3 regions of the Lysinibacillus sp. NPDC086135 genome follow, and region 3 is predicted to be linked to each of the others. Evidence: predicted binding sites of a transcription regulator. Region 3 holds the regulator's gene; each other region holds the start of a gene.

Region 1 (11,394 bases), on a different contig from region 3:
CAATCGGGAAAAAGCACACCAGACAAATAATAATGAGCTTTGGCAATAAACCAAAGCCAAACCAAATAATTAAGAGCGGTGCTAGAACGAGCACCGGGACATTTTGTGACATAATAAGAATAGGATAAAATAGCTCCCGCACAAACGTAAAACGATGTAATAGCACAGCAACCGTTAGTCCACACACTATTCCAATGGCAAGGCCTAGAAATGCTAATTGAACAGTCGCTATAGCATGTGGCACAAACGTCTTATACGATTGAAAGCCTTCTTTCAAAATGGCACTTGGTGTAGGCAATAGCCAATGTGGTACGTCTGCAAAACGGACAATAAGTTCCCATATGAATAAGAGGAAGGCGATAAAAATTATCGTCCTTCCTTGTTTGAAAGCCTGCCTCATTACTTGTATTTCTCCGTTAGTGTATTCATTGTAATACCAGATGGCTGATATAAAATTTTCACTTGCGTAATGACATTAATAGCGCCAAGCTCAATCATCTTGTCATTCATTTTTTCAATGATTTGTAGTAAAGTCGATAGCTCACCTTCCATTGTCGTTTCTAATGGATGAACTTCATATTTCACCCCTGATGCGTCGATAACCGTAATCGCTGCATCGACAAACGGGATCACATCCTCATATGTTTCAGTTTTCGGGATAATTTGTACACTTATTAATGAGTTTGCCATGTTACTTTGTCTCCTTTTTCGGTAAAAAGTCGTTTGTATATGCTTGTTTTGCGTTAAATTCGCCCTCTAAAACTTTGTTGTCCGCCATCCATTTCGCGTAATTTTCCCAGATAGCTAGCTTTTGCTCGCCCCATTGTGCAGCGTCATCTTGATATTTATCTGCTAGCCATTCCTGACTTTTATGCACAAGGTTTTTATCTAAATCAGGTACTGCTTCTAGTAAAATATTTGCCGCTTCATTAGGGTGTTTTATCGCATATTCATAGCCCTTTGCTGTAGCAGCGACAAATGCTTTTACCGTTTCAGGATTATCTTTAATCATTTTTTCATTTGTAGCAAGTACAGGTGTGTAATAATCTAACTGATCACTATAATCTGTTAAATATAGCATGTTCAGTTTTTCGCCACGCAGTTCTGCTTCTATACCTGTCCATGCATAATAAATCCACGCAAAATCAATATCTTTTTTCATCATTGTGAAGAAATCTATATCGCCTGCATTGACAATATCTAATTTATTAATATCTGCATTTTTTGTTTGCATTAGTGATTGCAGTACTGCCTTTTCAAGTGGCGCCCCCCAGCCACCGTATGTTTTACCTTCAAAATCCTTCGGTGAAGTAATGCCTTTTGATGCAATGGATGCGAAGCCAGAAGTATTATGTTGAATAATCGCCGCGATCGATACTAAAGGTACATCTTGCACACGTGCCTGTGTAATCCCTTCCTGATAACTTACGCCAAACTGAGCCTTGCCAGACGCCACAAGCTGATCTGCTCCCGCTTCGCCTGGTAATATTATATCTACATCTAAGCCCTGTTCCTTAAAGAAGCCAAGTTTTTCCGCTACATATAAACCGGTATGATTTGTGTTCGGTGCCCAATCTAGGACAACCGATACTTTTGTTAATCCTTTAGTATCCTTTTTAGCCTCTTTTTCGCTACAGCCCACTAATGTGAAAAGTGCAGCCATTAGGACCAATAACCATTTTTTCATGCTCAATCCTCCAAGTAAGTAGTGTGAAATGTTCATGAATGAATGTCTTTACCAGAAGAAAGCGTTCACGGTCTGTGTATACAACAAAAGTCTGAAAACAAAAAACGCCCAGGATTCCTCCCAGACGTTTTACAATCAATATCAAAAACTTTCTTTTTGAATAGATGTTCCCTACGCTGGTACGAGCCAAATCAGGTTCAAAGGGTCAGTGTCTATCGGACACAATCTCAGCTGGCAACACCAGCCCCCCTACATTCTTTCCATATGAACTTTTCGTGATTATTATACCCATATCTATCCGGAAATGACAAGGCTCTATTTGCCGAAAGCGCTGCTAATTTAATTTTAAAGCTCCATGCCTTCCTTCAATTCCTTTTGTTGAATAACCGCAATGTCCTTTTCTTTGTAAAAATCATCTTCGGGAGTGCTAGGTAAACATACACAAAACCCTTCAACGGAGAATCTAAATGGAACCTAGACTTACTAATGATGAAAAAAAGAAAAGAAAAAGATTTGCCATTCTAAACGCCGCAATTAAATTATATAGTGAGAATGGTTTTGCAGAGACCAAAGTAGCGGACATAGCAAAGGAAGCAGGAGTTAGTTTTGGCACCGTATTTACGTATTTTAATTCCAAAGAAGAGCTTTATGAATCGGCAATATTGGAGCCCCTGGAGGAAATCAAACCATATTTTATTGAAATAGATGAACACTTTAAAAGTGATCCTCTTGAAGTAATTAAGGAAATGATAGATTGTCATGTGCAACTTTTTGCAACGAGAAGTGAATACCTACGTTTAATTCAACAGGATCTTGCAAGACCTGATCGATTTCCAAAGCTTTTTAAAGAACTAGATGATTTTGTAAAATTATTTATAGACTGTATTTATCCAGTTATTGAAGCTGGGCAAATGCTTGGTTACTTTTATGAAGAATCACCTTCATTAATTGCTGAGTCGTACTTATCCATCTTAAACGGAATGCGTTTAACGTTTATTGATGAATATACAAACATGGTATGGAAGGATATAACGAGACAAGCCCTTAGATTATTCGGACCTATCTCTAATACTTAAACCTTCTCCATCCTACACCCATACTCTATAAAATTAGGAAATTCAATTTTTGATCTACATGGTAAATAGATGATTCCCTTTTTGACACTATTACAGGCCAAGAACCTAAGAAACCATTACTTCCTTTGAGTGCAGTGAGCGCTGGACTCTTGTTACAGGAATGTTGATCTTCTCTATATGTTTTAGTGTATTTGCTTCTTCAAATAGCGTGTTGTTTCTTTTTGTTGCCTTGTTTATTGGAACAATTGGTGAACTGATGTATGTCCCTATAAAATAGGCAATGATAGGAGAACTTGCCCCATCAAACGCTCGTAGCATTTATATGGCTTTTAATAGCTTGACTACCTACGGAGCAATGATTGTATCTTCGCTATTAATTATCATTGGAGAGTGTATTCGCCCTTTATATATGAGCGGATTACTCCTTATTCTAGGATTAACTGATACATTTTTGTACTACATAATAACAAAATCGCTATACGCTAAAGAAATTGAAGGAAATGAAAGAAAAGTACCTGTTTCTTTTTAAAGATTGTCTTTCCATTAATCGATCAAACCAGATTTCAACTGACTTTATCATTATGTAAAGCATCATACAATCCTCCCGTATATATGTTAGACAAAGAACCCACTTATTGGTTTCAATTAGCTAAAAAAAGCCCAGCTCTCTATAGAGCATGGGCTAGTCATGTTATTTCTCTTCTTTTTTGACCGTAAAGACATGTGAGATGGCACCGTCTGTAGCTATATCTACTTTAAAGGAGCCATTAGAATGGCGATCTGCTCGAGTTAATGCTTGTACATCAAGGATCTCTTGCACACCTTTTTCCATCTCAATCGTTAACTGTTCCTCATCTGTAACCTTTACTACAGCCACGATACGATGTGGGTTCGCTTTTAATTCTGTTAACACTTTTAAGCCGCGTTTTGCACGACTCGTCATCTCTACTTCGGCAACATTCATTTTTTTCACCGCACCGCGATGTGTCACAATCGCAACATACGCAGTGGCATTTGGCGGTAAAACATTGATGCCAACTAATGCTTCTCCGTCTTTCAGCGTAATCCCTTTAACACCGCCTGTTTTAACACCCGTTACTGGCAATTCCTCTATTGGGAAACGAATAGCATAGGCAGTATCTGTCGTTAACAGTAGTTCTACTTCGTCTGTCACGATACCTGCAAAAATCATTTCATCGCCTGACTTAACATTCATCGTTTTGATCGGTTTCGAATAGCGTGTAACAGCATAATCTGCTACAGGTGAGCGTTTAATTTGTCCATCTTTCGTAGCTGTTAAAATATACGTATTGGCCTGTTCGAAAGTCTCAAAACCGTATACAGCAATAATAGATTCATCTTTCCCTGTCGGTACAATACTAGAAATATGCTGACCAAGATCCTTCCAACGAATATCAGGTAGTTCATGGACAGGCTGATAAATATAATTGCCTCGATTTGTAAACAGCAGTAGATGATGCTGTGTATTTAAGTTTGCTTCATATAATAAATAATCGGAATCCTTCATCGCAAAATCCTGACCATTCGAAGCTGCATGTGAACGTGTAGATGTACGCTTAATATAGCCATCTTTTGTGACAGTCACTACGACCTCTTCACTTGGGACAAGGACATCTAACGTAATTTTGATTTCTTCAATTTCTTGTTCGATTTTTGAACGACGTGGCTCTGCAAAACGCTTTTTAATGTCAAGTAGTTCCTGTTTAATAACACGTACAAGCTTTGCTTCACTATTAAGAATACCTTCAAGCTTAGCAATCAATTTATTTAATTCTTCCTGTTCAGCACGCAATTCCGTAATATCCGTATTTGTTAAACGGTATAATTGCAAGCTAACGATTGCCTCTGATTGCACTTCTGTAAAGTCAAACTTCACCTGTAAATTCGTTTTCGCATCTCGTTTATCATTAGAAGAACGAATCGTTGCAATGACTTCATCTAAAATGGACAGTGCCTTGATCAAGCCATCAACAATATGCGAACGATCTTTTGCCTTTTGCAAATCATAAATGGAACGGTTCGTCACGACTTCCTTTTGATGGGCAATATAAGAATCCAGTAACAATGGCAATGTCATCATTGTCGGACGACGATTATGGATAGCAATCATATTAAAATTATAAGCTACTTGTAAATCAGTTGTTTTGAACAAATAGTTTAAAATTCCTTGTCCAGGAACATCTTTTTTCAGTTCAATGACAACACGTAGGCCTGTACGATCCGATTCATCACGAATTTCCGCAATTCCTTCAAGTCGTTTATCGACACGTTGCTCATCGATCTTCTTCACAAGATTTGCTTTATTAACATCGTACGGTAATTCCGTAATAACAATTTGCTCCTTGCCACCTTTAATTGGCTCAACGACTGCTTGCGCACGCACAATGATTTTACCGCGTCCTGTTTCGTATGCTTTTTTAATGCCATCGACACCTTGAATGATCCCACCTGTTGGGAAATCAGGCCCTTTAATAACGGTCATTAAATCATCGACAGTGGTATTTGGGTTATCTAAACGCATAAGAACACCGTCTAGCACCTCATCAAGTGCGTGAGGTGGGATATCTGTCGCATAACCGGCCGAAATACCAGTTGAGCCGTTGACTAGTAAGTTCGGGAAACGAGCTGGTAAAACAGTTGGCTCCATATCCTGATCATCGAAGTTCGGTACAAGTTCAACTGTTTTCTTGCCAATATCGCGTAGCATCTCCGCTGCAATAGCAGAGAGCCTTGCCTCGGTATAACGCATCGCTGCCGGTGGGTCACCATCAACAGAACCGTTATTCCCATGCATTTCAATGAGCATATGACGCGCTTTCCAATCCTGACTCATACGCACCATAGCTTCATATACTGAACTATCACCATGAGGATGATAGTTACCGATAACATTACCGACAGTTTTTGCTGATTTACGGAAGGGTTTATCGTTCGTATTGCCCTCTGTAAACATCGCATATAAAATACGTCGTTGCACAGGCTTAAGACCGTCACGTGCATCAGGCAACGCGCGGTCTTGAATAATATATTTACTATAGCGACCAAAACGGTCACCCATAACTTCTTCTAAAGGTAAATCTTGAAATTTTTCCGTACTACTCATGCTTGGTCCTCCTCCTGTTGGATGAATTCATTGTCTAAAATATTTGAATCATCCTCCATACCGAAGTCTACATTAGCTTCGATCCATTTACGGCGCGGCTCTACTTTATCGCCCATTAAAGTTGTCACACGTCTTTCAGCACGTGCACCATCCTCGATCGTCACACGAATTAATGTACGTGTTTCAGGGTTCATTGTCGTATCCCACAGCTGGTCAGCATTCATCTCACCAAGCCCTTTATAACGTTGTAATATGTAACCCTTTCCAACTTTTTTAATGGCCGCTTGTAAGTCATTTTCAGTCCAAGCATATTCAATCACTTCTTTTTTACCAGTGCCTCTTGATATTTTATAAAGTGGTGGTAATGCGATAAATACCTTTCCAGCTTCAATCAATGGTCGCATATAACGATAGAAGAACGTTAACAGCAGCACTTGAATATGCGCTCCGTCAGTATCAGCATCGGTCATAATAACGACTTTGTCATACGCTGAATCCTCGACAGAGAAATCTGTTCCGACGCCAGCACCAATGGCATGGATAATCGTTGAAATCTCTTCATTTTTCATAATATCCTGCAGCTTTGCTTTTTCTGTATTAATAACTTTACCACGTAAAGGTAAAATCGCTTGGAACGTACGATCTCGCCCTTGTTTTGCAGAGCCACCTGCAGAGTCACCTTCGACTAAATACAGCTCGTTTTTCGCTGCATTTCGAGATTGTGCAGGCGTTAATTTTCCAGAAAGAATGGTACTGGCTTTTTTGCTCTTCTTGCCGTTTCGGGCATCTTCACGTGCTTTACGAGCCGCTTCACGTACTTGCTGGGCACGAATAGCTTTACGAACAAGAGATGCAGACAATTCTGCATTTTCCTCAAGCACATATAAAATTTGCTCCGAAACAACACTATCTACTGCCGAGCGTGCCTCACTCGTACCAAGCTTGCCCTTCGTCTGACCCTCAAATTGTAGTAAATGCTCTGGTATACGAACAGAAACAATCGCCGCTAAGCCTTCTCGGATGTCTGTCCCTTCAAGATTTTTATCTTTATCTTTTAACAGGCCAATTTTACGTGCATATTCATTAAAAACACGTGTTAAAGCTGCCTTGGCACCTGTTTCATGTGTCCCACCATCTCGTGTACGCACATTGTTAACAAATGAAAGGATTGTTTCTGAGTATCCATCGTTGTATTGAAAGGCGAATTCAACTTCAATTTCGTCTTGGATCCCTTCCACATACTTAACAGGATGAAGGACGTCTTTCTCCTCATTCAAATACGCAACGAAAGCTTCAATGCCGTTCTCATAAAAGAAAACATCACCTTTGCCTTCCTCGCGTTCATCAATTAACTCAATTTTTAAGCCTTTTAATAAAAACGCTGACTCACGTAAACGTTCTGCAAGCGTATCATAATTGTATTTTGTTACAGAGAAAATCGTGTCATCTGGTAGAAAATGAACAAGCGTTCCTGTCTGCTTTGTTTGTCCAATTTCTTCTAATGTCGTCACAGGATGGCCACCGTTTTCAAAACGTTGTCGATATTTTTTACCATCGCGATGAATCGTAACTTCTAAAAAAGTGGATAAAGCATTAACAACAGACGAACCTACACCATGTAAGCCACCACTTGTTTTATAGCCGCCTTGTCCGAATTTACCACCGGCATGTAAGACAGTGAAGATAATCTCAGGAGTCGGTTTCCCCATCTTATGCATACCTGTTGGCATTCCTCGGCCGAAGTCTCGAACGCTAATACTTTGATCTTTATGAATAATGACAATGATATGAGAACCAAAGCCAGCCAGTGCTTCATCCACCGCATTATCGACGATTTCATATACTAGGTGATGAAGTCCACGGCCATCCGTAGAACCGATATACATGCCGGGTCGTTTTCGTACCGCTTCTAATCCTTCTAATACTTGAATGGCGTCATCATTATAGACGCTTGGTGACTGTTTATTCGTCAAAAATTTCCCCTCCAAAAAACAAACGCATGTTCTATTTATATTCTCTTCCTAATAATAATAGCATTTCCTAACAATATCTAGTGACAGGCCCAAAAAATTTTTAAAATTCCTCACAGCTTCATCGTTTTGATCTGTTTTACCGGAAGAAAAATTTGCAATAGTTGCTCCAATATGTATCATGAACTCTTCTCTTCCTTTGACGCAGGGCTATAAGTTTTAGTTGCACTGGTCATTACTTTTTTTCAAAACGATACGAATAGCTGAGGGCTTTGAACTTTCATTCAAAAGCATTTGACTATTCTCTGAAAAATATACAGGTACAGTAATAAATGGGTTTCTTCTGTCTAAAGAAATTCGTACTAGTTTACTCTAGAAATTAAAGATAGACTTCTATTCTACCAAAGGAATGGGTGATTGACAAAATTGCCTTTTTACCTATATTTTTAGAAAGGGCTTTCATGCTGCCTACATGAATCATGTCTAAAAGACTAACCTAAAATCATATACATATAAAAATCCTTGAAAAATAGTTATCTTTTGTAATGAATTCAAGATACACTTAGAAATCTCCTTCATGTCATTGTAGATTATAGAGAAAAAGTGTAGAATATTTGTTACATATTATTAGTACCAAGTGTTAATCAATGAATGAAAGGAGTCCAAATATGCTAAATGGACTTATTATTTTATGTGCTTATTTAATCGGCTCGATCCCCTCTGGGTTATGGATAGGCAAAATTTTTTATAAAACTGATATTCGCCAACATGGAAGTGGTAATTTAGGTGCGACAAATACTTTTCGTATTTTAGGAAAAAAAGCAGGAATCGTCGTAACGATTATGGATGTCTTAAAAGGTACAGCAGCCGTATTACTTGTAGCTCTTCCTCTATTCTCTAATGTCTCTATCCATTCGCTATTACTTGGACTAGTAGCCGTTATTGGTCATATGTTCCCAATCTTTGCAGGTTTCCGCGGAGGGAAAGCGGTAGCAACATCAGCTGGAGTTCTCTTAGGCTATTCATGGCCTCTTTTTGTCTTATTATTTATTGCGTTTATTGTAACATTAAAAATTACAAAGATTGTAAGTTTAACTTCCATGATTGCCGCTTTAGTAGCACTTATTTATTCAATCGTTTATTATTTTGTTACAGGCGACTTTGCGTTAGGTATTTTAATAGCTTGTTTATTTACCTTTATCATTTACCGTCACCGAGCAAATATTGCACGCATTAAAAATGGTACTGAACCAAAGGTGAAATGGTTGTAACATAGAAAGGAGCATTCTAATGAATATTGTACTAACAGATGAAGCCTTACAATGGTTCAAACAAGAGATGGAAATAGAATCCGGAGATACGATTCGTTTTTATGCTAGATATGGTGGTTCCAGTCCTTTTCACGAAGGCTTTTCCCTAGGTATGACACGCGAAGAACCATTCAACATTGGTGTTAAGAAAGTTATTGACGATGTTACCTACTATATAGATGAAAAAGATTTATGGTTTTTCAATAATCACAGTTTATATGTAGATGTGGATGTTACAAATGACGAATTAAAATATGAGTATAAAAAATAAAGCAGTGTTCCCTTTCGTTTAAACGAAGGGAACACTGTTTTTTTATTTGAATCTATTCCAACCTTAGTTTATCTTCTTTCAAAGTTGTACATTCTATAGTTATGTAAAATCTTGAGGAGGAAATGAAAATGTCTATTTCTAAAATTACTGATACCTCCCAAAACAATGACCAACTGTATAGTTCTCTTTCTCAAAATTTGAAGATAATTAAAAACGCACTCGGGAATAGTAATGACCTTATCATACGAGAAATTACCATTGGAAAAGCTGAAAAATATGTTTTCGCGATCATCTACGTAGATGGCTTAACCGATAAAATAAGCATTTCTGATTCTGTAATTGATAAACTAATGCTTGATATTGAGGCAAGTGATGAAACAGAAACAGACAAGATTATTCGCTATTTAAGAGATTCTTGTTTAACAGTCGGCGATGTTAATGATATTTTCGATTTTTCAACACTGTACAATTCGATTTTGAATGGTGATACGGTCATTTTATTAGATGAATCTTCAACTGGAATTGTAACAAGTACAAAAGGTGCAAAAGATAGGGCTGTTATGGAGCCTTCAACAGAGTCGGTCATTAGAGGTCCACGGGAAGCATTTACGGAAACATTGCGTACGAATACGGCTCTGATCCGTCGGAAAATTAAAAGTCCGAATCTCTGGATCAAGTCCCGTATTGTCGGTGAAGTAACAAAAACGGATGTTGCTGTTATGTATTTAAATGACATTGCGAATGACAAAATAGTAGCGGAGGTTCTTTCCCGATTAGATCGTATTAATATTGATGGTATTTTAGAAAGCGGCTACATTGAAGATTTTATTCAAGATTCTAAAACCACCATATTCCCTACAGTTTATAATTCTGAACGACCTGATGTTATTGCTGGTGAACTATTAGACGGAAAAATTGCAATTCTAGTGGATGGTTCACCGTTTGTCCTAATTGTCCCAGCTCTATTTACATCCTTTTTACAATCTGCTGAAGATTATTATCAGCATTGGATGATTAGTACTCTTGTACGTTTATTGAGATTTTTTGGAATTGGCCTAGCCTTGATAGCGCCATCGCTTTACGTAGCGATTACCACCTTTCATCAAGAAATGCTACCAACTCCTATGTTAATAAGTATTGCATCTCAACGAGAAGGAGTCCCCTTCCCTGCCGTTGTAGAGGCACTCATAATGGAGATTGCCTTTGAGGTGTTAAGAGAAGCAGGTCTTCGAATGCCAAGAACGATTGGACCAGCCGTATCCATTGTTGGAACATTAGTGATCGGTCAAGCCGCTGTAGAAGCAGGAATTGTATCAGCTGTAATGGTCATTATTGTGGCACTTACAGCCATTTGTAGCTTTTTATTCCCTGCTTATGGCTTATCCAATACAGTTCGTGCACTTCGTTTCCCATTAATGATTTTAGCAGCAATTGTTGGATTGTATGGTGTGATGTTTGGCCTAATGATCATTCTCCTACACTTATGCAGTTTACGAACTTTCGGTGTTCCATATTTAAGTCCATTCGGGCCATTAATTTTAGACGATCAAAAAGATGCCCTTGTGTTGTTCCCACGAAGAGCATTATTGACTCGACCACGCTTAATTAGTCAAAAAAATACTGTCAGAGGTCATAAATATTTTAATACGAAAAAAAGGAATCAAAAGAATGTGTAAACGAGGAATAAACCATGTCAAAATATAAGGCAATATGTTTACTAATGATTCTTACTTTACTTTTAAGTGGTTGTTGGAGTAAGCGCGAACTCAATGAATTAGCAATTGTCGCAGCATTGGGAATAGATAAGGTAGATAATGAGTTCGAAATAACTGTTCAAGTTGTAGATCCTGGTGAAATCTCCTCCAAACAGCCTACTTCAGGACGATCACCCGTTATTACCTATCATTCAAAAGGTAAAACGGTCTTTGAGGCCATTAGAAAAATGACAACAGTAAC
Region 2 (11,394 bases), on a different contig from region 3:
ATCTCGCATTTCTTCTTGGAAATATTTAGAGTAATCTTCGTCTTTTGGCGATTGTTGTTCGTTTTGACTCTCATCTTTAAATACTGACTCTTTTTCTGTTGAGGAATACTGGTCCTCATTTACCACATCATTCATAACATTTTGAGTGGACTTGCTAGGTTGCTCTAATGCTTCTAATAATGTAATCGCCTCTTGCGCTGAAATTGTTCCTTTTTCCACAAGTTCTAAAATTCGTTGACGTTCATTTTGCATAATAAAAATAGCCTCCCTCAGTTCGTTATATTATTTATACGAAACACATTGTGAAAAGTTTCACCAAAAAACGAAAAATTGGGAATATATCTTATTTTAGGCTCATTACCATAACGTGTGGTTGATTTCCGTTCCGGCTGGGCCCTTTCCTGGGGGCGTCCGATGAGCCGCTTCACTCGCAAAGCTCGCTCCAGGGTCTCGGGCCAACACGATGTTGGTCACGAAGGCGTTATCACAGGATGTGATAACGCCTTCGTTCCTCTATTGCTGATCCCCGAGGAGTCGCCCAGCCTCCACTCCAATCAACTTATTCACATGACATACGTTTTAATAGAATGTCATCCAACTTTTAAAGTTTATCGATTAACTTTCACGTTTTATCACCCAACTTTTGAAGTTTATCGACTAACTTTTACGTTTTATCACCCAACTTTTAATTTTTATCGACATCCGCCTTCGCAGTATGCCCCTTATCGTAAAAAAATTCGCAAATCTCCTTAGGAAATTTACGAACTTTTTGGGACTTTATTGAGAAGCTTTGGCTAAAACAGCTTCCATACGTAGACGATCTCTTGTTAATATCGGTTTTAAATATTTCCCAGTATAAGAGCCACTTACTTCAGCGACCTCTTCTGGTGTACCTGTCGCAACAATAGTACCACCTTTATCTCCACCTTCTGGTCCTAAATCGATAATGTAGTCTGCTGTTTTGATGACATCTAAATTATGTTCGATTACTAGCACGGAATCGCCATTTTCTACAAGACGCTGTAAAACAACGAGTAAACGTGCAATATCATGCGCATGTAAGCCCGTTGTCGGCTCATCTAAAATATAGAATGATTTACCTGTTGAACGACGGTGTAATTCAGAGGCTAATTTCACACGCTGTGCCTCACCACCGGATAGAGTTGTAGCAGGTTGTCCTAATTTCATATAGCCTAATCCTACATCCACGATCGTTTGTAGCTTACGCTGGATTTTCGGAATATTTTCGAAGAATACTACTGCATTTTCAATCGTCATATCTAAAATATCTGCAATGCTCTTATCTTTATATTTCACTTCAAGCGTTTCACGGTTATAACGCTTCCCATGACAGACTTCACACGGCACGTAAACATCTGGTAGGAAATGCATTTCAATTTTTATAATACCATCACCACGACAAGCCTCACAGCGGCCTCCCTTAACGTTGAAGCTAAAGCGACCTTTTTTATAGCCACGTACCTTTGCTTCATTTGTTGTGGCAAAAACATCTCGAATATCATCAAAAACGCCTGTATACGTAGCTGGATTAGAGCGAGGTGTACGACCGATTGGTGATTGGTCAATATCAATTACCTTTTCGAGCTCTTCCATTCCCGTTACTTCTTTATGTTCGCCAGGCTTCACTTTTGAACGATTAAGCTTTTGAGCTAATGACTTATATAAAATTTCATTAATAAGCGTTGATTTACCTGACCCTGAAACACCTGTCACTGCAACAAATAAACCAAGTGGTATATCAACCTTCACATTTTGAAGATTATTTTCCTTAGCACCTTTAATCGATAATTTGCGCCCATTCGGTTTGCGTCGCTCAATTGGCAGTGGAATAAACTTCTTGCCACTTAAATATTGCCCTGTTAAAGAATCTTCATTTCCCATTACTTCCTGCGGTGTTCCTGCCGCTACAATTTGGCCGCCATGCACACCTGCACCAGGACCAACATCAATGAGATAATCAGCCGCCAGCATTGTATCTTCATCGTGTTCAACAACAATAAGCGTATTGCCTATATCACGCATATTTTGCAATGTACTGATAAGACGGTCATTATCACGTTGATGCAAGCCGATTGATGGCTCATCTAAAATATAGAGGACGCCCGTTAAACGCGAGCCGATTTGTGTCGCAAGGCGAATTCGTTGCGCTTCTCCACCTGAAAGTGTCCCTGCTGCTCGACTTAACGTTAAATAATCTAACCCTACATTGACAAGGAAGCCGAGTCGTTCTTCAATTTCACGTAAAACAAGTCGAGCAATTTTCATATCCTTTTCTGATAAATCTAGCTCTTTGAAAAATGTATCAGCTTCTTGAATCGAATACTGTGTTACTTCACCAATATGTTTATCTGCTAATTTTACAGCTAATGTTTCAGGCTTTAAGCGATAACCTTTACAAGATGGACATGCTTGCTGCGCCATATATTTTTCCATTTGTTCACGCACGTAGTCAGACGTTGTCTCTTTAAAACGGCGCTCCACATTACGGACAACACCTTCGAATTCAATCATTTGATCTCGCACATTGCCAAACTCATTTTCATAATGGAAGTGGATTTTATCTTTACCAGAACCATATAAAATTTTATCCATCTTTTCTTTCGGAAGATCCTTTACTGGGACGTCCATTGGAATATCATAATGATCGCACACAGCCTTTAATAATTGTGGATAGTATTGAGAGCTTGTTGGTTCCCACGGTGCTATAGCATGCTCTAATAAACTACGGTCCCAATCAGGCACTACTAAATCAAGATCTACCTCTTGTGTTGAGCCTAAACCATCACAGCTTGGACAAGCTCCAAACGGACTATTAAATGAAAACATGCGAGGCTCTAGCTCCCCGATTGAAAATCCACATAAAGGACAAGCATGATGCTCACTAAATAATAATTCCTCATGTTCCATCACATCGACAAGTACACGCCCATCTGCCAAACGTAATGCTGTCTCTAAAGAATCACTAAGACGTGCCGCGACACCTTCCTTCATCACAACACGATCGATGACTACTTCTATTGAGTGCTTTTTGTTTTTATCAAGTTCAATTGCATCATCTAAATCACGTAGCTCACCGTCGATACGTACCCGAACAAAGCCTTGCTTTTTTAAATCTTCCAGTAGCTTTACGTGCGTTCCCTTACGCCCTGATACCATCGGAGCAAGCAACTGCATTTTCGTTCTTTCTGAATAAGTTAATAAACGATCGACCATTTGCTCAATCGTTTGGGACGTAATTTCAATACCATGATTAGGGCAAATAGGTTTACCGATGCGGGCAAATAGCAAACGTAAATAATCATAGATTTCCGTTACTGTCCCAACTGTTGAACGTGGGTTACGGCTCGTCGTTTTTTGATCGATTGAAATAGCAGGAGATAATCCCTCTATTGCATCGACATCTGGTTTATCCATTTGACCAAGGAATTGACGGGCATAAGCTGAAAGGGATTCAACATAACGACGTTGGCCCTCGGCATAAATCGTATCGAACGCTAATGATGATTTCCCTGAGCCCGATAACCCTGTTAACACGACTAATTGATCGCGTGGAATTGTGACATTAATATTTTTTAAATTATGAGCTCGTGCACCTTGCACGACAATTTCAGTATTTTTCACAAGCCATTCACCCTTCTACCTTCAATTCAAATATTGTATCGCGCAGCTCAGCAGCACGTTCGAAATCGAGTGCTTTTGCCGCTTCCTTCATTTCTACTTCCAGAGTTGCAAGTAATTGCTCTCTTTCCGCCTTCGTCAGCTTCTTACCTTTTGTTGCCTTCGTTACATAAGACTCTTCTTCCTCTGCCACCTGTGTCGCACGAATAACATCAGGAATTTTCTTAACAATCGTTTTCGGTGTAATGCCATGCTCTTCGTTATACGCCATTTGCAGCTTTCGGCGACGCTTCGTTTCCTCAATCGCCTTTTTCATCGAATCCGTCATATTATCTGCGTACATAATGACATGACCATTGGCATTACGTGCAGCACGTCCAATTGTTTGAATGAGTGAGCGCTCTGAACGTAAAAATCCTTCCTTGTCAGCATCTAAAATCGCCACAAGCGAAACCTCAGGAATATCTAGCCCTTCTCGCAATAAGTTAATACCGATTAGAACATCATAAGTACCTTTGCGAAGCTCGCGAATAATTTCAATTCGCTCTAACGTCTTAATCTCGGAATGCAAGTACTCCACCTTCAAGCCCATTTCCTTCAAATAAGCCGATAAATCCTCTGACATTTTTTTCGTCAATGTTGTTACAAGCACTCGTTCATTACGAGCAATACGACCTTGAATCTCATCGATTAAATCATCTATTTGCCCTTCAATAGGACGTACGTCAATTTGTGGATCAAGTAGCCCTGTTGGTCGAATAATTTGCTGCACCATTTCAGGAGAATGCTCAAGCTCATATGGGCCAGGTGTTGCTGATACATAAATAGCTTGATGTATATGTTTCTCATATTCTTCAAAACGTAAAGGGCGGTTATCTAGTGCTGATGGCAAACGGAATCCATGCTCAACTAGCACACCTTTACGTGCTTGGTCACCGTTATACATCCCTCGAACTTGTGGTAACGTAACGTGACTTTCATCGACAACAAGTAAAAAATCCTCAGGGAAATAGTCGAGTAGCGTATATGGAGTTGCCCCCGCTTCACGCAATGTTAAATGACGCGAGTAGTTTTCGATACCTGAGCAAAAGCCCATTTCACGCATCATTTCTAAATCGTAGCGAGTGCGTTGCTCTAAACGCTGTGCCTCTAACAATTTATCCTCTGCACGTAAAAGAGTTAAACGCTCCTCCAACTCTTTTTCAATATTTTCAATGGCCATTAGCATTTTTTCTTCTCGTGTAACGAAGTGGGATGCTGGGAAAATAGCTACATGATCACGGTCCGCTAATATTTCACCAGTTAACGCATCCACCTCACGAATTCGATCGATCTCGTCCCCAAAAAACTCCACGCGAATACAATGCTCATCACGAGATGCAGGGAATATTTCCACTACATCTCCACGCACCCGAAACGTCCCACGTGTAAAACTCACATCATTACGCTCGTACTGTACATCGACCAATTTTCGAAGCAACTGATTACGTTCAATTTCCATTCCAGTCCGCACCGATACGACCATTTCACGATATTCTTCTGGAGAACCTAGACCATATATACAGGACACGGATGCTATAATAATGACATCATCACGCTCGAATAATGAGGATGTTGCAGAGTGACGCAACTTATCAATTTCATCATTAATGCTTGAATCTTTCTCGATATAAGTATCCGTCTGCGGTACATATGCCTCTGGCTGAAAGTAATCATAGTAGCTGACAAAGTATTCAACTGCATTATTAGGGAAGAACTCTTTAAACTCACTATATAATTGACCTGCTAATGTTTTATTGTGTGCCATAATAAGTGTCGGTTTTTTTACCTGTTTAATGACATTAGAAATCGTAAACGTTTTTCCTGTTCCTGTTGCACCGAGCAACGTTTGATGACGTTTACCTGCACGTACACCCTCCACTAATTCCGCAATTGCCTGTGGTTGATCTCCACCAGGCGTATATGGCGCTTGTAAATCAAATGTTTGCACACATGTCCCCGTCCTTTCCTACCAATTTGATACATATATTTTAGCATAGCATTATTTAAATTTCGAACATTTAACGAACGAATGTTTGTAAAAATTTTTCCGTTTACTCTATTTAAGGTAATTACGATAGAACGTATGTACTAATTACAACCTATCTATCAATAGATTACCCTTCCCAAATGTTAGCTAATCGAGATGGAAAAATGTAAATGCATTACCTTAGAGGGAATCTCGGGTTATTACCGGTAAATCTGATCAGCTGGCACAAAAATAGCAAAAAAATCCCGCTCCCCAATAAGTGGAGAGCGGGCTCGTCATATTATTCACTTGCATCTTGGTGTAAGGTTATTAGTTCGGCTGCGTATAGATGAAAGGCATTTTCATCTTTTTCATCGAGTGCTCTATCTATCAGAACCATGAGCTGCTCTTCACGATGCATACGCTGGATATGATTTAAAAATAAATCTAAATAAATCTCGTTTAATAATTTCTCTGCCTCATCAACTTTCTTTGACTGACCAACGGCTTTTAGAAAATCTGTATACGAATAATATTTATCCAACGATCTCACCTCGATCCTTTTCTAAATTATAAGAAAATTGAAGTTAAAATGCAATGCTTAAGAACTGAAAATCACTTCGATTTACTATTAATCTCGTGCAATTTCAAGCAATTTCTCTATACAATCGCTTGAAATATCAACGGTTTTCTCCTTTTGTCTATACTTTCAGAATTCAATTTTATGTTCTACACTTCAATAACAAATAGAAAAGGGAGGTTTACATAGATGTCAGCAAACTACATCAATGGGTATTTAATGTCTTTCAACACCTATTTACTTCAGCCAATGCAGTATGATTCTAAAATTTTCACACGGGTAATTGATAAGCATAATGAGCTTATCGTCACCAGGAAACCAATGCATATATTACGAAAATCTTGTATCTCACTCGGAACAACCTATGAAGCAGCAAGACATTCCGCCAAACGCTTTTTCGGCAATCAACATAAGCTTCCAATCGTTGTTGCTTATGATTATGGTTATCCTTGTATTTTTCTACCAACGTATTCTCCAAACTCTATCCATAATATTTGGATTGGACTTCACGCCATTTCAAATATTGTAGCGAGTAAAACGGGCTGTATCGTCACACTGAAAAATGATAAACAGATTGAGCTACCTATTCAATATGCTTCAATCAGCAAGCAATTTGTCAATGCATCGATGCTCTATAAACATTACATGAATGAACGCAAGGAGATTAGCCAAGACGCTCCTTATCATCCACCTTTTTAACTTCTTTCAGCACATGTCTTTTGACCGAAAGCGTAGCGACAGGTACAGAAGTCTCTTACCCCCATAGGTGGTGAGATGAATACGGTTTTAGGTCACTTATCAGCGGGTGTTCCAACATCCGCTGATAGACGTTAAGCCTCCGGCGGATGTCACGGAAACGGCAAGGAGTTCTTTGTAATAAATACAAAGCCGATTCCGGACACAATTATGCCGAGGTACAATTGATTTAGAAACTAAAAAACCCCCTCAAAGCACAATTTCATTGTGTCTCTGAGGGGCTTTCATTAGCCAATTTTTGAACGTAAATATGCATTAATGAATGGATCTACATCACCATCCATCACCGCTCCTACATTACCTGTTTCTTCATTTGTACGATGATCTTTCACCATTGAATATGGATGGAATACATAGGAACGAATTTGTGAGCCCCAGCCGATTTCCTTCTGTTCACCACGAATTTCATCTAGCTGTGCCTGCTGCTTATTGATCTCTAATTGATAAAGTTTCCCTTTTAACATTGTCATTGCTTTTTCACGGTTTTTAATTTGTGAACGTTCTGCCTGACATTGTACGACAGTACCAGTTGGAATGTGCGTAATACGAACAGCTGAATCTGTCGTATTAATATGCTGACCACCTGCACCTGTTGCACGATACGTATCAATTTTTAAATCCTCTGTACGAATATCAATTTCAATATTGTCATCGAATTCAGGCATAACATCACAAGAAACGAACGATGTATGACGACGACCAGAAGAGTCAAACGGTGAAATACGTACTAAACGATGGACACCTTTTTCTGCTTGCAAATAGCCATAAGCATTATGACCCTTAATGGACAATGTTACAGATTTAATCCCTGCTTCATCGCCTGGAAGATAATCAACTGTTTCGACTTTAAAGCCACGTTTTTCCGCCCAGCGTGTGTACATACGAAGCAGCATCGAGCCCCAATCTTGAGATTCCGTACCACCTGCTCCTGGATGCAGCTCTAAAATTGCATTATTTTGATCGTATGGACCGCTTAATAGTAATTGCAGCTCAAAATCGCCCATTTTTTGCTGGAATTCTACTAATTCATTGCCTAGCTCCTCCTGCAATTCTTCATCAGGCTCTTCGCGCAATAGCTCTAACGTCATATCTAGGTTCTCATATGTTTCTAATAAATCTTTATACTCATTAACAGTTGCCTTTAAGCCATTACTCTCATTAATGATTACCTGTGCCCCTTGCTGATCATCCCAGAAACCTGGCTCAAGCATCATTTCATCTAATTCTTGAATGCGTGCCTCTTTGTTTTCTAAGTCAAAGAGACCCCCTAAAATCCGCCAATTTTTTGGCTGAAGTGTCTAACGCGTTACGTACATCTGCTAATTCAATCATTGTTAAATCCTCCGAACATTATTTATGGGGCAAACTTTTAAAATACTGATACTTCATTTTTAAAGCCCCGGTCTCTTTATTATAACGTTTTTACAGCGGAAAACATACTTTTTTACAACCTCAGCATTCGTTTCAGTCTTTTTCAGCTTCATCCTCAAAGATAACATCGTTTGCCATACGTTGAAATACTTTACCTTGATCATATTGAACTAATAAATTCTTTGTTCGTTTTTCCAGTTTATATTTTAGTAGAAAAGCTCTTTGAATTCTGTTTTCAAATGATCTAACACTTAGATCCACATTAGTTTCATAGCCGTTCATAAAAATTACTTTTGTATTCTTTTTATCGATAGCTAGATAGTCCTGAATATGATGAACAGCAAACCATTTACAGTCACGTCGTAAATAAGACTTACTTGGAAACCATACAATATTACTTTGTTCATGAACAACTATTGGATTTTTATTCAACTTTCCAAGTATCATTCTTGATCCATCGAAAGCCCCTCTTAAGCTAGAACCGAAATAACGTAGATTATAATCCATTAATTTTGTCGGCGCTAATTTTGATATATATTCGCGATCCCTTTCTATTACACGTGTACCCAAGTTACCATTGGCATCATATTCCGGTATATACAGCATCGTTTTACTACTCATAATGTCATCACTATGCATGTCAATCCTCCTCAAAATTGTATGTTTTTCTAGTAAAGAGGAGTATACTAATAAATATATTGGTAAACTCCAATGTTTCCTCGAGGATTATATATATCCATAAATCCCCCCTTTATTTAAAAACAGATTCAAATACCCAAAACTTTTCAACTATTCACATATTCATAATAAATCACAAGAAAGTTATAAACATTACCCTTTTCATTGAACTATTTACCTATTGTTGTAGTATCATATACCTCTTTTTGAATTTTCTAATATTCCTACTCATTTAAACGCTGCTTGAAAAAACCTCCTACTTACTAACTTGCGGTTGTACGCACATTCGCTTTAGTCTTTGCTAGCAGCAGGCGGATCGTGAAAATATCCTAAAACATCGAAAAAAAGACCATTTTAACATACAGTTAAAATGATCTTTTTCGAATATTATTGAGCTGCACCATGGCAGTTTTTAAATTTCTTACCGCTTCCGCATGGACATAAATCATTACGTCCAACATTTTCAGCTTTACGGACAGGTTGCTTTTTCGGAGCTGAGCCGCCATCCTCTTTCGGATTAACAGCTTGACCTTTTGCAACTTCTTCACGCTCTAAATTATTATGGATTTCTGCCTTCATCGCATATTTTGCTACATCTTCGCGAATGGAAGCGACCATATCCTCAAACATAGCAAAGCCCTCTTGTTGATACTCACGAAGTGGATCATTTTGACCATATGCACGAAGATGGATACCTTGACGTAGCTGATCCATTGCATCAATATGATCAATCCACTTTGTATCAATTGAGCGAAGTAAGATTACCTTTTCAAATTCACGCATACGTTCTGGTGTAAGCTGTTCTTCTTTTTCATTATAACGCGTTTGGACAGCGTTAGAAATTAGCTGGTTAATCTCTTCTGCGGATTTACCTTGGAAATCTTCCACCTTTAGATCGCCTTCATCTAATAGATTTGCTGCGACAAAGTCATCAATTGCTTTTAAATGCCAATCTTTTTGCTCACCTTGCGTATACAATGCGACAATGTTGTCGATCGTTTCTTGAATCATAGACTCTACAAGCACACGCATATTTTCTGTTTCTAATACGTCGTAACGCTCTTTATAAATAATTTCACGTTGCTGACGTAACACATCATCATATTGTAATAAGCGTTTACGAGCATCGAAGTTATTACCTTCAACACGTTTTTGAGCTGATTCTACTGCTCTTGAAACAACTTTAGATTGTAATGGCTGTGAATCATCCATCCCTAATTTCATCATCATGTTCTTCATATTATCGGAGCCAAAACGACGCATTAATTCATCTTCTAGTGATAGATAGAATTGAGTAATACCTGGGTTCCCTTGACGACCAGAACGACCACGCAGCTGATTATCGATACGACGAGATTCATGACGCTCCGTACCAATTACCGCTAAACCACCAAGCTCCATTACACCTTCTCCAGGCTTAATGTCTGTACCACGACCAGCCATGTTTGTTGCAATTGTTACTGCACCTTTTGTACCTGCATTCGCAATAATCTCGGCTTCACGCTCATGGTTTTTCGCGTTTAAGACGTTATGTGGGATTTTATGTTTATCCAATAAATTCGAAATTATTTCAGATGTTTCAATTGCGACCGTACCTACAAGAACTGGTTGTCCAGCTTTATGGCGCTCTGCAATATCTGCCGCCACCGCTTTATATTTCCCTTCCATCGAAGCAAAAATTAAGTCCGGACGGTCATCACGAGCAATCGGCTTATTCGTAGGAATCGCGACAACACTCATATTATAAATATTACGGAATTCCTCTTCCTCTGTTTTCGCAGTACCTGTCATACCCGAAAGCTTTTGATACATACGGAAGTAGTTTTGGAACGTAATTGTTGCCATCGTCATCGATTCATTTTGAATCTCTACGCCTTCTTTGGCCTCGATTGCCTGATGTAGTCCATCTGAGTAACGGCGACCTTTCATTAAACGACCTGTAAAGCCGTCAACAATAATGATTTCGCCCTCTTGTACAACATAATCAACATCATTATGCATACTTACATGTGCCTTTAACGATTGGTTAATCGCATGGTTTAAACGCACATGTGTTAAATCAAACAGATTATCAATGCCAAATGCTTTCTCTGCTTTTTCAACACCAGCATCTGTTAACGTAACACCTTTTGTCGACTCTTCGTATGTGTAATCTGTTTCTGCACTTAACATACGAACAAATGCATTCGACTGTTTATATAGCTGCGCCGATTTCCCAGCCTGACCCGAAATAATTAATGGCGTACGCGCTTCATCAATTAAAATCGAGTCAACCTCATCGATTACTGCAAAATGTAGCGGACGTTGTACACGCTCTTCTTTATAAAGCACCATATTATCACGTAAATAGTCAAAGCCCAAC
Region 3 (11,394 bases):
GGACATAAAAATGGAAATCGCTTATACAATTACAGTTTTACTATTTGGGCTTGTTCTTGGCTCATTTTTTAATGTAGTTGGCTTACGTGTGCCTATGAAGGAGTCCATTGTGCGCCCACCCTCGCATTGCACTTCTTGTAAGAGACAGTTGACGGCGCTTGATTTGGTGCCTGTTTTGTCTTATTTATTTTTAGGTGGAAAATGCCGTAGCTGTGGGCAAAAAATTTCTTGGATTTATCCACTGATGGAACTTATTACAGGCCTATTATTTGCTTTTGTTTATTGGAAATTAGGCTTTAGTGCAGAATTTTTTGTGGCGCTATTATTAATTTCATTAGTAGTCATTATTGTTGTATCGGATTTTGCGTATATGCTTATTCCCGATAAGGTGCTATTATTCTTTTTACCATTGCTAGTTTTTGGACGCGTGATCTCTCCTTTGTCTCCTTGGTGGGACAGTATAGTTGGTGCTGTCGTAGGTTTTGGCATATTATATTGTATAGCTGTTCTATCAAGAGGTGGAATGGGTGGTGGCGATATTAAATTATTCTTTTTACTTGGTCTCGTACTCGGGACAATACATACAATTTTGACGCTGTTTGTAGCGGCAGTAATTGGCATGATTGTTGGCATCGTTGTATTAAAGATACGTGGACAGGGAAGGAAAACGCCTATACCATTCGGACCTTCTATTGCTCTCGCAGCTATTATCATCTATTTCTATGGGGATGCGTTGATGAATTGGTATCTTGGGTTTTGGTAAGTAATCATTGATGGATTCCTTCAATGATTACTAGTCTTCACCAATTAGGCTTTTACAGGCAGTGAATGCAAGATAAAGATCATGGAGGGGATAAGATGAAACCAATTATCGGAATAACGGCTTTTGCTGAGGATGATTTGTCCTCAAGATTAAATGCTGCTTATAGCAAAAGTATAATGGAAGCAGGGGGAGTTCCACTGATAATTCCAATTGGCGTTGAAGAGGATGTAGCACAAATTTTATCGTTGACGGACGGATTATTACTATCGGGTGGCTATGATGTACATCCATTCCTCTTTGACGCAGAACCTACTCCAAAATTAGGGAAGGTTCATCCTGAACGAGATGCAGTGGAGCTTGCTTTAATTAATGCTGCCTATATTCGGAAAATGCCGATTCTCGGAATCTGTCGAGGGCTTCAAATACTAAATGTTGCGTTTGGAGGCACAGTCTATCAGGATATTGAAAGTGAGTATCATAGTAAAAAATTAATAAAGCATGTGCAACAAGCAGCACGAGGTGTTACAACACATTATGTTAATCTATCACCTGATACATTATTAAAAACGATTATTGAGGAAGAAAAAATTGCTGTGAATTCATTTCATCATCAGGCAATAAACGTAGTAGCAGAAAAGCTGAAAGTGGTAGCAAAATCAAGTGATGGTATCGTTGAAGCGGTAGTGCATGATGATTTACCATTTTGTCTAGCAGTACAATGGCATCCTGAAGAGCTAGCTATTGAAGGAGATGCAGTATCAAAGAAACTATTTGCTGCATTTGTAAAGGCAAGTTTGAAATTTAAGGTAGAGGCATAAACTTTATAAGCATTAATTATTTATCCAAGGTTCTAGATAACCTTGGTGATGAACATGAATACATTGCTAGGTGTAAGGAATCCATTTTCAAGTGGGTTCTTTTTTAGCGTTTAACATAACACTCAAAAGATAAGAAAAAGAGGTATATGCCCATTTGTGAACATAATAACCCCTTTTTATACTTTAATATTGAGATACTTTTAATGTACACGACGATATAGACCTACAACATGCCCTAAAATAGAAACTTGATCTACAATAATTGGCTCCATTGTTGAGTTTTCAGGCTGTAAACGAAAATGACTTTTTTCCTTAAAGAAACGCTTTACAGTTGCTTCATTCTCTTCAGTCATTGCTACGACAATATCACCATTATCAGCTGTTGCTTTTTGTTTAACAATCACTAAATCTCCATCTAAAATGCCAGCTTCAATCATTGATTCACCCATAATTTCAAGCATAAATAATTGATCTTCACTTGTACCATAAATATCTGGAAGTGGGAAATATTCATCGATATTTTCAACAGCGGTTATCGGAGAACCTGCAGTAACCTTCCCAACTAATGGGACATGAATAACATGTTGCTTTTGAATAGAATCCTCTGGCTCTAAAATTTCAATTGCACGTGGTTTAGTCGGATCGCGTCGAATCAAGCCTTTTTGTTCTAAACGAGCTAAATGCCCATGAACTGTTGAGCTTGAGGCAAGTCCAACTGCCTCACCAATCTCACGTACAGATGGTGGATACCCCTTTGCTCGTACTTCTTCTTTAATGAACTCTAATATGGCCTCTTGTCTTTTCGAAACTTTTTTCATAATTGCTCACCTCTTTTTTTAATAATTCTACTAATTAATAGTATAACAGAATGCGAACACTTAAGCAAACATAGGTTCGAAAAGTGTTTGACAAAAACGTTTGTTCGTATTAATATGAGAACATATATTCCGAACAAACATTCTAGAAAAGGGGTTTTAAACATGAACTGGTTAAAGAAAAATCCACATATTACAACTTTATTAGGAGCTTGTCTGCTTTTGGCGGCATACCTTTTTATAACAGACCCAGGCGATGTAACATACACAGAAATTGAAATCACACATGGTGATAGCTTATGGTCGTTAGCCGATCAATACCGTGGTAAAATGAAAACGGATGAATGGATTAAGCTTGTGAAAACAGAAAATGAATTATCGAACGTACAAATTATTGCAGGTAAATCCCTAGTGATTCCAGTAGTGGGTGGCCAATCCCCTATAAATTCAATTGAAATTGCGAGAAACGAAAAATGATAATGAATCAACAATCGGCTGTTGTCTATTGCCGTGTGAGTACAGAAAAAGAGACACAAAGTTCCTCATTAGAGCGTCAGCAAGAGGAGTTGATGCGCTATGCCAAAGAACAGGGCTACGAAGTCAAGCGTGTTTTTATGGACAAGCATAGTGGTTATGATGTGGAACGTGAAGGTTTACTAGAAATGCTTGATTTCATTAAAGAAAAAGAAATAGAAGCATTATTTGTACAGGATGAAACACGTTTAGGGCGTGGAAATGCTCGAATGGCAGTATTGCATTTATTGCAGAAAACTGAAACTGATGTTTTTTCTATGCGAGACGAGGGACCTATACAATTAAATGAAATGGATACGATGCTCTTAGAAATTTTAGCAATCGTAGAGGAGTACCAGCGCAGAATCCATAATGCTAAAATACGTCGTGGCATGCGTCGTGCCGTTGAAAATGGCTATCGCCCTGAAAACAATTTATCTAACCGTGGAAATCCAAATGGTCAAGAACGTAAGGATGTTCCTATAGACGAAATTGTCAACCTACGTAATCGAGGCTTCACCTTTGAGGAAATCGCCATGACTCTTAGAGGTTTAGGCTTTGAAGTAAGCAAAGCTACAGTCCATAGGAGATATCGGGAACATCAAGAGGGAAGCGGGCAAAATAAAGTAACGTATTAATCAGTGGGAGTTTTATCGTCCCGCTGATTTTTAAATTTTTAAAGGTTCTAAGTTCCAAACTGACGGGTAGACCCGATCGACGAATAGAATGAATAGCAAAAAAATAAGAGAAGTAGCGATTGCTACCTCTCTTCCTCATAAATTCACTATAAAAAATTTTTATATCATCAATTAGCGCTATTTTTATTTATGCCCTGTACCAATTTTCATCAAAAGAGAGATGCAGGGCTTTACCCACAGTAATGCCAAATTGTATAAAACCTATACCTCTTGCAGTTATGATGTTGCCGTCTTGTACAACTAAGTCTTCAGAGAGATGACTAAGATCAAAGAAGCCCAACTTATCCAGACCTTCTAGAGATAATCCTACAGTATATTTTTTGTTCTTTAATACCCCAGCTTTTGCTAAAAGAGATGGCGTGCTAGAAATACTTGCAATGATAGCTCCTTCGGCATTTACATGACTAATAAAATCAAATAATATTGCTCATGTATTAATAATACACCCTGGTAATATCAAGCTATCAACTTCGTCAAGATTAATATCACTTATTTGTGTATCTGCTATACAAGATAACCTAGATTCCCCTTATTTTTTTCGCTGTTTAATCCAACAGTTATGAAGGGTTTATTTCTTTGCATTAATATAGATAATGCTACACTCAATTCACTAAATTGGGGATACAATAATACAGCGGTCTTTTTCATATAAATTTCTCCTCTAGAAATCGATAATCTCTAAAAGGATCTTATGCCCATTCTTCTTTTAAGACAGCATAGTAATATTCATCCCACCACTCGTCTCCATTTGGTATGCATTTTTTAAAATAACCTTCGCGTCTCATGCCGATTTTCTCCATCACTCGATAGGATGGGATATTTTCTGGTTGGCATGTAGCAATAATTCTATGAAGTTGCTTTTCTTTAAATCCGTAATTCAGTACAGCTTTTGCTGCTTCAGAGGCATAGCCATTATTGTAATAGTTCGGATTCAATACCCAACCAATTTCATACGTATGGTCACCAAAATATTGATGGAAAACAATATGACCAATGACAATATTTTCGCTTATTAAAATAACGGGGAAGTATTTTGCTTGTCCACCGCTATTTTCTGATACGAACTTTTTAGCTTCTTCTTCATTAAAAACTCCTTCGGGAATATACTTCATTACATTTGGATTCGAAGTATATTCATAGACAGCTTGCCAATCTTGAATCTCAAATTCTCTTATTAAAAGTCTGTTCGTTTTGATAAACATTTCATTTTTCCTCCAATATTTGATATTTCACATTAGTTTTATTTTCTATTTATTTATCAGCTCATCAATCTTTTTATTCATTTTTTTCACTTCTGATTTGTTATATAGATAAAATAACACCCAAATTAGAGTAAATAGCAAAACACTAAAGAATAGCATTAACAAAGTTATTCCAATAGACGATGTGGGAAGCCAATTTAAAAATAGCGCAACAACAATAAAAGTACCTAAAGAAATTGCAAAATGGATAGTTGCTTGTAGTAAAAATGTTAAACGTTCTACTTGATAAATGTACGATGGTAATACACAAGCGAGTCCCACCATAATTGAACCAAGGGATTGTTGTATGAAGTCAGCCGTTATAGCTTCGAAAAAAATATCTCCAAAAATCCAAGAACCGAAAAGATTAATAAAAACAAAAACTGTACAGCCCATACTTACACCAAACGCTACATTTTTAAAAAAATGCACCTAACTTAAACCCCCAAACGCTTTTTAAATTGCTTTCGATAATTACGAGTAATTACTTCTTTAATTCCTAAAACTAGCTCAATTTCCAATGTTCCGTTAAATGAAGCTTCGATATTTTTAACTTTTGTTAGATTTATAATTACAGATTTAGAAATCCGTATAAAATTATTCCCCAATAGCTTCTCTAATTCATATAAAGGTTTATTCAATATGAGGCGATTATTATCTTCATCATATAAAGCTAATTCTCTTCCTTCAGTTCGAATAACAATAATTAAATTTGGATCAATGATATATGTTTTATTATTTGCTAGCCCTGTTAAAATTTGTTCTTCTTTCTCTTTTTGTAATAAAGAAATAGCAGCTTGTATCGTAGGAGTAAGTTTTGCTGTACAAATTGTTACATGTGGCTCTTCATACTCTGAATCTATTTTTACCTCTATTTTCAGCTTTATCACCTCTCAAAAAAATTATAGCATATACAGCGTTTTGGAAAATGCAGGTCATTATTCGAAAAAGGCATCTTACACAATCATAACAACATGTTACTCCAAACGTATTGTTGGGGTACATTTCGTTCGTTATATTGAGTCCAGGTAAATTAAAAGCTTTTAATGTACTGCAAATGAAATAGAGATCTAAACAATATAGGGGATATGAATTTTTCGAGTAATTGACTATTTGACAATTCATTATTAGGAGGTAAGGATTAATATGAATGAAATAACTACTTCAAGTGATAGAACTAAAACTGGTTGGATATTAGTAAGTATTGCAAGTATGCTAACAGCTAGTATAATTTTTTGGTTCTATAATAATCCTGAAGGTTTTATTGAAAATGGAATTGGCTTTAGGACGGATGTATTTTCGAATATATTTATTTGGATTTTCACACTATTAATCATAACGGGATACATTGCATACACACTCAGTGCAATACCTTTTGTAAAAGCTCATTTATTTACTATTTCTTGGCTTAAAGTAATTGGGATATGGGCTGCCGTTGTGACAGGAATAGTTGAAGAAGTTGTTTTCAGACATATACTTATGGAGTACCTATTAACTATTGCATTTTCAGACGTAGCACAAATATTAATTTCAGGGATACTCTTTGGAATTGCTCACGGTATGTGGGTACTTTTGAAAGGGGCTTGGAAGTTTGCATTACCTGCTATTATAAGTACCACAATATTAGGGGGTCTTCTCGCAACGCTTTATATTGTAGCTGGACGAAGTACCTTTGCACCAATAGTAGCTCATATTTTAATTAATATGTTTATTGAACCATGGCTAATGTTATCTGCTGTTTCTGGAAAATGGTCTAGTAAATAAAGAACAAATTACACTTGCTAATTGTCCTTAACCTGCAAGGATGTTTTTATTTCCTTGCAAGTGTGTACTGAGTGAAGTTTCTAGAAATTCGCTCTATACTACATTCAAGAATAAAGTGATACTTGAAAGGTTGGTATAACTGCATTTCAAGGGGATACATGCTATACTTTACATACCATATTCATTAAGATATGTATTGAAAGGTGTGTAATTATGTTATCAAAAGAAAAAATTAACCGAATCAATGAACTTTCTGCTAAGGCTAAAAGTGGTACATTAACAGAGGCAGAAGCTAAGGAACGATCAGCGCTTCGTAAAGAATATCTAGATACATTTAGATCAACAATGCGAGATACAATTGAAAACGTAAAAGTGGTAGATGCTGAAGGAAATGATGTAACACCAGAAAAAGTTAAACAAGCGAAAAAAAATAAATTTCTCAATTAATATGACACATTTAGGTCAATTACGCCTCGACGTAATTGCGTCCGGATTTTGAATTGTGCTTAGGCTTGCGCAATGCAGGTCAGTTAGCCGTTTTCGCAGGATGCGAAGGTTTAGGCTAACATCCTTATGTTAATTCCTTTCAAAATCCGTGACATCCCGCCGGAGGCATTATCTTTATTCAGTTGGCCTCATTGCCGGCTTTATAATGTGGGGGATTTTTCGCTGAATAAAGATAAAGTATGTTATAAATCGTTAATAGTATAACAAAACCATTGTTTTCTGAAGCAATGTTGACTAAACTGTATAAGAACAATATATAGGACGAGAAAGGATGTCACAAAATAATGACTCAACATGCGGATCAAATAGCGATTAATGCTATCCGAACTTTGTCAATTGATGCAATTGAAAAAGCAAACTCAGGTCACCCAGGTTTACCGATGGGGGCTGCGCCAATGGCTTATACGCTTTGGACAAAACAACTTCACCATAATCCGGCTAATCCAAAATGGTTTAACCGTGACCGTTTTGTACTTTCTGCAGGTCATGGCTCTATGCTTTTATATAGCCTACTTCATCTAGGTGGCTACGGCTTACCAATGGAAGAAATTCAAAACTTCCGTCAATGGGATTCATTAACTCCAGGGCATCCTGAATATGGTCATACTGTTGGGGTAGAGGCAACAACAGGGCCTCTAGGTCAAGGTATTGCTATGACAGTTGGTATGGCAATGGCTGAACGCCATTTAGCAGCTACTTACAATAAACCAGGACATGACATCGTTGATCACTATACATTTGCACTTTGTGGCGATGGCGATTTAATGGAAGGTGTAGCAGCTGAAGCTATCTCTTTAGCAGGTCACTTAAAACTTGAAAAGTTAATCGTTTTATACGATTCAAACGATATTTCTTTAGATGGTGATTTAGAAAAATCATTCTCAGAAAATGTTCAAAAACGTTTCGAATCTTATGGCTGGAACTATTTAAAAGTTGCAGATGGTACAGATGTTGAAGCAATTAACGCAGCAATCGAAGAAGCTAAAAAATCAACTGGCAAGCCAACACTGATTGAAGTGAAAACTGTTATCGGTTTTGGTTCACCAAACAAATCTGGTAAAGCTGCATCTCACGGTGCACCACTTGGTCAAGATGAAGTTGTTTTAACAAAAGCAGCATATGAATGGGCACACGAGCCATTCCAAATTCCTGCTGAAGCATATGATACATTCGCAGCAGCTGCTGAAGTTCAAGGGGCACAACCTGAAGAAGCTTGGAATGCTAAGTTTGAAGCATATAAGCAAGAGTTCCCAGAATTAGCAGCGCAATTTGAAAAGGCAATGAATGGTCAATTACCAGAAGATTTTGCTTCTGAATTACCAGTTTATGAAGCAGGTAAATCAGTAGCTACTCGTTCTTCTTCTGGAGATGCAATCAATGCAATTGCAAAGAAAACTCCATCATTCTTCGGTGGTTCAGCTGACCTTGCTGGCTCAAATAAAACGACGATGAAAGACGCTGGAGATTTCTCTGCAGACGATTATGCTGGCCGTAATATTTGGTTCGGTGTACGTGAGTTTGCAATGGGTGCTGCTATGAACGGTATGGCACTTCACGGTGGTCTTAACGTATTTGGTGGTACATTCTTCGTATTCTCTGATTATGTTCGTCCAGCTGTACGTCTTTCTGCATTAATGGGTCTTCCTGTTACTTATGTATTTACACATGACTCAATTGCTGTAGGGGAAGATGGTCCAACACATGAACCAATCGAACACCTTGCATCTTTACGTGCAATGCCGAATTTATCTGTTGTTCGCCCAGCTGATGCAAATGAATCAGCCGTTGCATGGGAGCTAGCAGTAGCATCTGAAAAAACACCAACTGTTTTAGTATTGTCCCGTCAAAACTTACCTGTTCTTGACGCATCTATTGATACAGTACGTAAAGGTGTTACTAAAGGTGCTTATACAGTGTCTCCTGCTACAAAAGAAGTGGCAGATGCCATTTTAATTGCAACAGGCTCTGAGGTTTCACTTGCAGTCGAAGCACAAAAAGCATTAAAAGCTGATGGTGTAGATGTGGCAGTTGTTTCAATGCCATCTATGGATCGCTTCGAAAAACAAGACGCAGCTTACAAAGAATCTATTCTTCCAAAAGCTGTAACAAAACGTCTTGCAATCGAAATGGGCTCATCATTCGGCTGGCATAAATACACTGGTTTTGAAGGGGACGTTCTTGCAATTGACAAGTTCGGCGCTTCTGCACCAGGTGAAATAGTGATGGAAAAATACGGATTCACAGTAGAAAATGTTGTAGCGAAGGTAAAAGCGCTATAATTCATAAAATACCGCATACTCAGTAGGTTAAATCTCCTCTGAGTACTGCGGTATTTTTTCGTGTTTAGAGGATTTCACTAAAGAAATCCAAATAGCTGCACAATGAATTAGCAGCATAATGACAAAACAGTAAAAGCCTTTGGAACTTCCTTCAATGTTTAGCTCATCAGCTATAATGCCACTAAACCAAAGAAGCTGACCTGTGATAATTGCTGAGAGGCTTGCAAAAAGTAAACAAAACCAAATAGATACTTTTTTTACAATCACAATAATGAGTAGCAAAACAGCAAAAAGTAGGGTAGCTTCAAAAATCGGATCTAGAAGTGAAAACGTATTTTCATTTACAAAATGCTTATAAGTAAATTGAGTATCCACACAACCCCTCCTTAAAAATAATAACGGTTTTGGTAATAAAAGGTTTCGCGAATTAAGAAACTCATCTAGTATTAATTCCCAATAGGTATACAATGATAAGTGTAGGCATCGAACTAGAAATGTTGAGAGGTGTTTAAATGAATTCACAAGCAATACTCACACAAGTAAAGGAAACTTTCTCACAATTAGATTGTACAGGTGGCGGAGTTATTATTAATAAGCATGGTCAAACAGTATTAGAAGAATATTTTGGTGTGCAAGGACAACAACAAGATGCCAAAAGGATAGGACCCCATACTCTTTTTCATCTTGCTTCTGTTCGTAAAACATATGTAGGATTTGCTGTAGCATATGCGATTTATCATAACTATATTGCTTCAATAGATGATAAACTAAGTGATTATTTAGAGAATGAAATAGTTTTTGCTGATGTATCAATTAGACATCTACTCACCCATACTCACGGTTTACGTCGGCAAAATGAAAAAGTAATGAAGGAATTCAAAGCAGGTTATAACTGGGCATACCGAGATATTAATGTAGAACTACTTGCAAAAGTCATTTTTAAAGCTACTGGAAAAACTATTGCAGAAATTGTAGATGAGCAAGTATTTCAGCCATTGTCTTTAACTGAAACAAATTGGTTTAGTGAAAAAAACGAACAGCATATAGAAGTAATACATAATGATAACCCCTTTTGGTATGAAAGCGACGTATGTGATGGTAGTAAAATGAATATTTATAGCACATTAAGAGAGCTAGCTAAGTGGGGACAAGTGCATCTTGATAAAGGGAGATTACTTGGAAAACAAATTATACCTGAAGAAATCATACAGTTATTAACGACAATTCAATCCCCAAATTCTAAACCAAAGAACTTGCCAACTAATGGCTTTTTCTGGTTCATTCAGCCACAACAGAGAGAAGGGGTTACAGAGTTAAGCCCAATATTACCACAAGGAAGCTTTCAATTACTTGGTTTCACAAGTGTTGCTCTATTGGTAATTCCTAAAGAAAATATTGTGGCAGTTCGTGGATTTAACAGCTTTGGCTCACCTGAAGGGTTTGATTACATTAAAGATATTCATGATTTTGGATCAACCGTGTATCAATCAATTCTTTAATAATAAAAGGAGGGCTAGTAATGAAAAAGTATAGCGTAGTGTTATTTGATTTAGACGGTACAATATCTGATCCTAAAATAGGGATAACAAAATCTGTTCAATATGCTTTAGGGAAAATGGGTATAGTTGAAGAAGACCTTGATCAGCTTGAAACGTTTATTGGGCCGCCGCTGCAAGTATCATTTCGAGAAATATATGGAATGGATGATGTTCAAATTGAACGAGCGATTGCTTATTACCGTGAACGTTTTATCAAAACTGGCATGTATGAGAATAAATTGTATCAAAATATATCATCTTTATTAGAATATTTACAGAAGGATGGTTATCAGTTAGCAATAGCCACATCTAAGCCAACTGTATTTGCAGAACAAATTATACAATACTTTAACCTTGAACATTTTTTTGACCTTGTCGCAGGCAGCAATTTGGATAGTACACGGTCAGCTAAAGGAGAAGTTATCGCATATGTACGCGAACATTTTAATGAAGTGAAT

The links. The regulator LexA, encoded in region 3, represses DNA repair genes until DNA is damaged. The targets are predictions, from matches to a motif close to CGAACATATGTTCG.
Region 1: a site for LexA is predicted at 7,880-7,893, ahead of parE (DNA topoisomerase IV subunit B). Genes of this name have one in related genera too.
Region 2: a site for LexA is predicted at 5,704-5,717, ahead of uvrB (excinuclease ABC subunit UvrB). Genes of this name have one in related genera too.

What each region holds. Positions count from the first base shown of each region.
Region 1 covers NZ_JBIVCA010000014.1:53,875-65,268, forward strand. The annotation lists gene ACIPKN_RS17750 (ABC transporter permease) at 1-400, opposite strand, end outside; gene ACIPKN_RS17755 (thiamine-binding protein) at 400-690, opposite strand; gene ACIPKN_RS17760 (ABC transporter substrate-binding protein) at 692-1,687, opposite strand; TPP riboswitch at 1,839-1,948, opposite strand; gene ACIPKN_RS17765 (TetR/AcrR family transcriptional regulator) at 2,155-2,763, shown strand; gene parC (DNA topoisomerase IV subunit A) at 3,455-5,887, opposite strand; gene parE (DNA topoisomerase IV subunit B) at 5,884-7,860, opposite strand; gene plsY (glycerol-3-phosphate 1-O-acyltransferase PlsY) at 8,526-9,128, shown strand; gene ACIPKN_RS17785 (HesB/YadR/YfhF family protein) at 9,148-9,438, shown strand; gene ACIPKN_RS17790 (spore germination protein) at 9,567-11,114, shown strand; gene ACIPKN_RS17795 (Ger(x)C family spore germination protein) at 11,129-11,394, shown strand, end outside.
Region 2 covers NZ_JBIVCA010000007.1:195,432-206,825, reverse strand. The annotation lists gene ACIPKN_RS11695 (DUF4097 family beta strand repeat-containing protein) at 1-252, opposite strand, end outside; gene uvrA (excinuclease ABC subunit UvrA) at 778-3,642, opposite strand; gene uvrB (excinuclease ABC subunit UvrB) at 3,650-5,629, opposite strand; gene ACIPKN_RS11680 (IDEAL domain-containing protein) at 5,949-6,191, opposite strand; gene ACIPKN_RS11675 (competence protein ComK) at 6,417-6,926, shown strand; one part of gene prfB (peptide chain release factor 2) at 7,211-8,239, opposite strand; one part of gene prfB (peptide chain release factor 2) at 8,241-8,315, opposite strand; gene ACIPKN_RS11665 (competence protein ComK) at 8,448-8,993, opposite strand; gene secA (preprotein translocase subunit SecA) at 9,420-11,394, opposite strand, start outside.
Region 3 covers NZ_JBIVCA010000003.1:372,886-384,279, forward strand. The annotation lists gene ACIPKN_RS06805 (prepilin peptidase) at 11-763, shown strand; gene ACIPKN_RS06810 (gamma-glutamyl-gamma-aminobutyrate hydrolase family protein) at 859-1,581, shown strand; gene lexA (transcriptional repressor LexA) at 1,782-2,399, opposite strand; gene yneA (cell division suppressor protein YneA) at 2,562-2,873, shown strand; gene ACIPKN_RS06825 (YneB family resolvase-like protein) at 2,870-3,547, shown strand; gene ACIPKN_RS06830 (DJ-1/PfpI family protein) at 3,735-4,031, opposite strand; gene ACIPKN_RS06835 (GNAT family N-acetyltransferase) at 4,297-4,809, opposite strand; gene ACIPKN_RS06840 (DUF3021 domain-containing protein) at 4,855-5,280, opposite strand; gene ACIPKN_RS06845 (LytTR family DNA-binding domain-containing protein) at 5,286-5,738, opposite strand; gene ACIPKN_RS06850 (CPBP family intramembrane glutamic endopeptidase) at 5,995-6,612, shown strand; gene ACIPKN_RS06855 (DUF896 domain-containing protein) at 6,826-7,059, shown strand; gene tkt (transketolase) at 7,404-9,398, shown strand; gene ACIPKN_RS06865 (hypothetical protein) at 9,426-9,773, opposite strand; gene ACIPKN_RS06870 (serine hydrolase domain-containing protein) at 9,911-10,897, shown strand; gene ACIPKN_RS06875 (HAD family hydrolase) at 10,918-11,394, shown strand, end outside.